One region of the Pseudoalteromonas sp. JB197 genome, then DNA from elsewhere that is predicted to be linked to it. Evidence: predicted binding sites of a transcription regulator. Region 1 holds the regulator's gene; the other holds the start of a gene.
The links. The regulator FliA, encoded in region 1, starts transcription of late flagellar genes. The targets are predictions, from matches to a motif close to CTAAAGNTNNNNNNNNNNNNGCCGATA.
Positions count from the first base shown of each region.

Region 2: the regulator FliA is predicted to act here: its motif matches at 1,011-1,037, upstream of CIK86_RS11940 (DUF5610 domain-containing protein).

Region 1 covers NZ_NRGZ01000001.1:1,930,865-1,934,300, reverse strand. Annotated here, with positions in the region: gene flhF (flagellar biosynthesis protein FlhF) at 1-915, shown strand, start outside; gene CIK86_RS09165 (MinD/ParA family protein) at 908-1,768, shown strand; gene CIK86_RS09160 (RNA polymerase sigma factor FliA) at 1,795-2,505, shown strand; gene cheY (chemotaxis response regulator CheY) at 2,546-2,929, shown strand; gene CIK86_RS09150 (protein phosphatase CheZ) at 2,946-3,436, shown strand, end outside.
Region 2 covers NZ_NRGZ01000001.1:2,518,716-2,522,151, reverse strand. Annotated here, with positions in the region: gene trmA (tRNA (uridine(54)-C5)-methyltransferase TrmA) at 1-900, opposite strand, end outside; gene CIK86_RS11940 (DUF5610 domain-containing protein) at 1,068-2,195, shown strand; gene murI (glutamate racemase) at 2,273-3,070, shown strand; gene CIK86_RS11930 (RNA-binding protein) at 3,033-3,436, opposite strand, start outside.

The sequences.
Region 1 (3,436 bases):
CGTGAAGAAATGAACGCAATTCGCCAGTTATTAGAGCACCAAGTGTCGGGTTTAATGCAGCAAGATATGGCGCGCCGTGACCCAACGCGCGCATGCATGATTGACCGCTTAGTAGGCATGGGAATCGATAAAGAAGTTGCTGAGCAAATGGCTTGTTTTGTACCTGAAGATGTTCCGCGTCAGCAGGGCTGGAAAGCGCTGTTAACTATGGTTGAAGATCAGATGCAAACCACGAATAATGAAATTTTGCGCCAAGGTGGTGTTTACGCATTAGTTGGCCCAACCGGTGTAGGTAAAACTACGACAGTGGCTAAGCTCGCGGCATTAGGCGCACAAAAATATGGTGCTGATAAAGTAGCGCTAATTACTACCGATACATACAGAATTGGTGCTTACGAGCAGCTTGCAACGTATGGCCGTATTATTGGCTGTGGGGTTAAGCAAGTTAAAGATGCGAACGAACTAGCTGAAGTGTTATATCATTTACGTAACAAGCGCTTAGTACTTATAGATACCGCAGGTATGAGCCAACGTGATTTACGTTTAACTGAGCAGTTAAATACCTTAATGCGTAATCAGCGTGTGGATATTCGTAATTACTTAGTATTAAGTGCCACTGCGCAAATAAATGTGCTACAAGAAACCGTAAGACACTTTAAAAAAGTACAGTTAAGCGGTTGTATTTTCACTAAACTCGACGAATCATTAAGTTTAGGCGAGATAATTAGTATTGCGATTCAAAATCGCTTGCCAATAGGGTATCTTACTAATGGTCAACGAGTACCTGAAGATATTCGAGTTGCAAATGCAGAAAAACTAGTGAAAAAAGCTGAGCAATTATATTTAAAGAGAACAAAAGTACAACATTCACGACACCAATCAGTGGCGTCGAGCACAGTAGAGATGTATGATTAACACAGTATTAGATCAAGCAAGCGGCCTGCGTAAAATGAGCAAAAATAATAATAACGGCGTTAAGGTTATCGCCGTCACTGGCGGTAAAGGTGGGGTTGGAAAAACAAATGTATCGTTAAATACTGCGATCGCTTTAGGTCAGCAAGGTAAGCGAGTGCTAGTTCTTGATGCTGATTTGGGTTTAGCCAATTGTGATGTGATGCTTGGGCTGCGTGTTGAGCGTAATTTATCGCATGTGTTATCAGGCGAATGTGAGCTTGATGAAATATTAGTAGAAGGCCCCGCTGGGATAAAAATAGTACCAGCGACTTCGGGTTCGCAAAGTATGGTTGAATTGTCGCCTGCAGAGCATGCTGGGCTTATTCGCGCATTTAGTGAACTCAATACTGATTTTGATATATTAGTAGTTGATACTGCTGCCGGTATATCGGATATGGTACTGAGCTTCTCGCGTGCTGCACAAGATGTTTTGGTTGTGGTATGTGATGAGCCTACCTCAATAACCGATGCCTATGCACTGATCAAAGTATTAAGCCGCGAACATGGCGTGTATAAATTTAAAATTGTTGCCAACATGGTGCGTTCATTACGCGAAGGGCAAGAGTTATTTGCAAAGCTATCAAAGGTTACAGACCGATTTTTAGATATATCAATGGAGCTGGTTGCAACCGTTCCTTATGATGAAAATATGCGCAAAGCAACACGTCGTCAAAAAGTAATTGTTGAACTGTTTCCTAGTTCTCCAGCTGCACTTGCCTTTAAAACATTAGCAACAAGAATAACAAAGTGGCCAATACCGAACCAGCCTTCGGGTCATTTAGAATTTTTCATTGAGAAACTCGTTAACGGCTAACTATGACTACATTGGTGAATAGAGCTATGGGATATGAATCAACACAAAATTTAAATATGATTGTTGAAAAGCATGCTTCATTAGTAAAAAAAGTAGCATGTCATTTAATTGCTCGTTTACCCCCTAGTGTACAACTCGATGATTTAATTCAATCAGGAATGATAGGATTAATAGAGGCGTCAAAAAACTTTGATGCCACTAAAGGCGCTAGTTTTGAAACCTTTGCGGGTATTCGTATTCGGGGCGCTATGCTTGATGAAATGCGCCGTGGAGACTGGGCTCCACGTTCAGTGTATCGTAAAAGTCGTCAAGTAATGCAAGTTATTTCTGAGCTGGAATACAGTCTCAATCGTGAACCCAAAGACAGCGAAGTTGCTCAAAAGCTTGAGATAACGTTAGAGCAATATCATCAAATTTTAACCGATGTTAATTCAAGTAAAATTCTAGGTATTGAAGACTTAGGAATTGATGAAGATGTCATAACCCCCGTTGGGCATGATTTAGCACTAGACAAACCCTTTAATAACGTTAAAAATGAGCGTTTTAATGAATCATTATTAAATGCAATTAAATCATTGCCAGAGCGAGATGCTATGGTACTTTCTTTGTACTATAACGATGAAATGAATTTAAAAGAAATTGGACAGATACTCGATGTAAGTGAGTCGCGTGTAAGTCAGATACATGGTCAGGCGATGATTAAGCTAAAAGCAAAAATCAATGACTGGATAAATTAGAAGTAAGTAAATAAAGGTTTAGGCCTCACTGGAGGATGTTTTGAATAAAAACATAAAAATTCTAGTAGTTGATGATTTTTCAACTATGAGACGTATTATTAAAAACCTGTTGCGTGATTTAGGATTTACCAATGTCCATGAAGCAGATGATGGTTCGACTGCTTTGCCTATGTTACAAAATCAAGTTTTTGATTTTGTGGTAACAGATTGGAATATGCCTGGCATGCAAGGTATTGACTTGTTAAGAGCAATACGCGCGGATGATAAATTAAAGCATCTTCCGGTTTTAATGGTTACTGCAGAAGCTAAAAAAGAGCAAATTATTGCGGCAGCTCAAGCAGGTGTTAACGGTTATATTGTTAAGCCATTTACTGCAGGTACATTAAAAACTAAATTAGAAAAAGTGTTCGAACGCTTAGGTTAATAAGAGGGAGAGGCTTATGTCAGCAATTGCTGCGCCTCATATTACTTTAGAACAAGCACGTCAGCTGGTCACTTTTTTAGAAAACGGTGAGCAACACAAAGCGAATCAATTAATTTTAGAGACTGCCTCTCAGGAGCAATCAAAATTATTTGCTGAAGTTGGTAAATTAACGCGTCAGTTACATGAATCATTAAAAGGGTTTGAGCTTGATACGCGTTTAGCCGATTTGACTACTGAAGCTATTCCTGATGCTAAAAAGCGACTTAACTATGTCATAGAAATGACAGAAAGTGCTGCTAATAAAACTATGGATGCAGTTGAAGCAAGTCTACCCATAGCACGACAGTTAGCCGATGAAGTATCGCACATCAAGCCGACGTGGGATCGCTTAATGAATCGTGAACTTGAGCTGGGTGAATTTAAAACACTGTGTCATAGCGTTAATAAGTTTATGAATAGCTCTCATCATAAAACCGATGAGTTGCAAGCATTAATGACCAATGTATT
Region 2 (3,436 bases), 590 kb from region 1:
TGGCGGATCAACTAAAATGGTTTGACAATTGTAGCTGTTTAAATCTATACCTTCTAAGCGAGAAAAACTACGCTCGCCATTCATGGCTTGAGTAAACTCTTCGCTCGACATACGAATAATATCTAAATTGGCAACTTTGTTTTGCGCTATATTGTACTGCGCTGAGTGTACCGACGACTTTGATATTTCGGTTGCCAGCACTTTATTAAACGAACCCGCTAACGCAATAGAAAAGTTACCGTTGCCACAATAAAGTTCAAGTAAATCATTTTTAAGTGGCTTACATAAGTCTTGCGCCCACTCTAGCATTTTAATATTTACTTTGGCATTTGGCTGGGTAAAGCTGTTTTCTACCTGCTGATATATTAGTTCTTGGCCATTCACGTTTAAGCGTTCGGTAACGTAGTCATCACCAAGCATTTCTTTTTGTTTGCGGGCACGGCCAATAAAGTCAATTTTATACTTATTGCTTAACTTTTCTTTAAGCGCGTTAATTTCACTCAGCCAATGCTCATCAAGTGGCTTGTGATATAACAGACTCACTAAAATCTCACCGCTTAGCGTAGATAAGTAATCAATCTGAAATAGTTTACGACGCAAAATTTCACACGACTTTAAATTATCAATCATTACTTGCATCACTTCACCTACCAAAGGAGCGGCAGGGTCAAAGCTATCAACGCGAATTTTGTCTTTAGTTTGTTGATCAAACATTATATGAAACAGATCGTCACCATCGTGCCATACTCTAAACTCAGCGCGTTGGCGGTAGCTAATCGGCTCTGAGCTAAATACCTCAAGTTTATCCACACCAAAACGTTGAAATTGGGCAGCAATACGCTGTTCTTTTTCGCTTAACTGCGCATCGTACTGTGAGGTGTCTATTTTAATAACTGCCATTAACGCTATAACCTTATCTTTGAGAGCTGTTTATCGGCGCTATTGTAGGGAGCGAGATGTATTTGTCTAGTTTTGATGAAATATATATTGGTTTTTTTTTGAGCATCTAGCTACAGAAATAACTTACAGTGCCGATAAGTAAGGCAAGCATAGATAGGAGTCGGATCATGAAAATCGGTAACTTTGGCTTTGTTCCAAACCACAATATTAATAAATACGGTAATAAAGGGGCTTTACAGCAACCTACAATACAGTCGCCTCAAGATAACTATCAGCAGCGCGGTAAAGAACTTGCTGCCAAAGTGCTCGGTGACAAAATGGCTCAAGCTCTTGGCTTACCGATAAGTGAGCCGAAAAAAGATAAACCGCTTTTTGATTTTGATGAAATCGTTAAAAATGTTTTAGACTTCGTTACCAGTGCAGTACGTAAAGCAAAAGCCAATGGTGCCGACGATGAAAAACTCAAAGGTATGTTAGGTGATGCTCGAAAAGGTGTGCAAATAGGGATTGATGACGCGGTTGATGAATTAAAAGGCAATGGCGTGTTTAACGACGATATCGCACAGGGTATTAATAAATCTAAAGAAGGCATATTTAATGGCCTGGACAAATTTGAAGACGATTTATTTAATCCTAAACCCGCCAGTGTCTCTGTTAGCCAAGCTCAGTATGCAAGTTTAAGTAACAAAGCAGAATATAAATTTACTACCGCCGAAGGAGACGAAGTGAGTATTAGTTTTGCTGATGCTTATGAGTCACAATCAGCCAGTCGTTATCAGCAAAATGGGAATAGTGAATCTTTTGTAAGTGAGTCGTCGCAGTCTCGTGAGTTGTCATTTTCTATGTCGGTTAATGGCGATTTAAATGAGAATGAACAAAAGGCGATTAATGAGCTAATGGCTGACTTACAAAGTGTAAGTAGCACCTTTTTCAGTGGAGACTTAGACAAAGCATTTGAAGAGGCGCAAGCACTAAGCTTAGGCAACGAACAGCTGGTGGCTTTTTCAATGGATTTACGACAAACCAAAACAGTCGCTACAGTTAAAGGTTACGAAGAGTACAAGCCAGTTCCTGAAAAAGCAGTAGCTGATAAATTAGCGCCGTTTAACGACGACTTAAAAGCTGTGTTTAATAAAGCCACAGAGCTGGGCATACAAAACCAGTTATCGGGTATTGTGCAGTGGTTAAATCAAGATCAAGCAGAAATAGATAAATTGGTAGATTACACCAAAGCTATGTTCGAAAACCTTAATCAATTAAATGCAGCAACGGACGAGCTAGCCAATCAACAATAGTTGTACCACTAAACTACTTTCTTTTATAAAAATCACATGGCAAACTGCCGTTCTTAACTTAGAGTAAGGACAGTAGTTTGTCAGCGCACATAATGGTTTTTGATTCAGGTATTGGTGGTACTACGGTACTTGAACATATTCAGCAAAGTATTCCAGATGCGCAATACAGCTATTTTATGGATAATGCGCTATTGCCATACGGCGCTCAGTCACAGCAAACGATTATTAACCGCTTATGCGCACTCATTCACTTTATTAACCAGCAAGCGCTTAATGTAGATTTAATTGTTATTGCATGTAACACCGCCTCTACTTCTGCGCTTGGGGCAGTGCGCCAAATTACTACTATTCCTATAGTGGGGGTGGTACCGGCGATAAAACCTGCTGCGCAACTTACACAATCTAAACATATCGGCCTACTGGCAACTCCAGCAACTATATCAAGTCCCTATACGCGCACACTCATACAAGAACATACCAACAATATAGCAGTTAGCTTATATAGTAGCGTTGAACTAGTTACTTTAGCCGAGCGTCTGTTTTTTGAACAAAGTTTAGATACAACTAAACTGCACCAAGAACTCGATCGTTTAAACATAGATCAGTCTATAGATGTATTAGTATTAGGCTGTACGCATTTTCCTATTTTGGCAGAGCCGATTAGTCAGTACTTTAATAGGAAAGTGCAGCTACTTGATTCAGGTGCAGCGATTGCTAAGCGAGTTCATTACTTAATTAGCCAGCTTAATTTAACGAATAACAATATTGCAGATACAAAAAAGCCGCTGCAATATTATGCAACGGCTAGTGTGAGTAGTAAGTTAGCTGTAAAGCTAGTTACACTGATTGATCCGGCTCAGAACGAAGAGCGTTAGAATCATCTTCTTGTTTTTGTTTTGCTTCACGTACCTTTAAGGTACGTTGTTGGAACTCGCTATCGTTTAACTGCGCTATTGCATTGTCGGCATCAGCTTGCGCCATTTCAACAAAACCAAAGCCACGACGCTTACCTGTATTTTTGTCCTTTAATAAGCGAACGTTGAACACTTTGCCTTGCTCTTCAAATAAAGCACGTACCACACCTTCGTTTGCACGATAAGGAAGGTTACCAACATAAAGCGTTTTGGTTTTTACTTCGGCTTCTACTACACCGTCAGACGACATCGCAGCAATAACAATACCACCAATGAGCAAACCAACAGCAAATTGTAGTGCAGGGTCTAACTCTAGGCTTTCAAGTG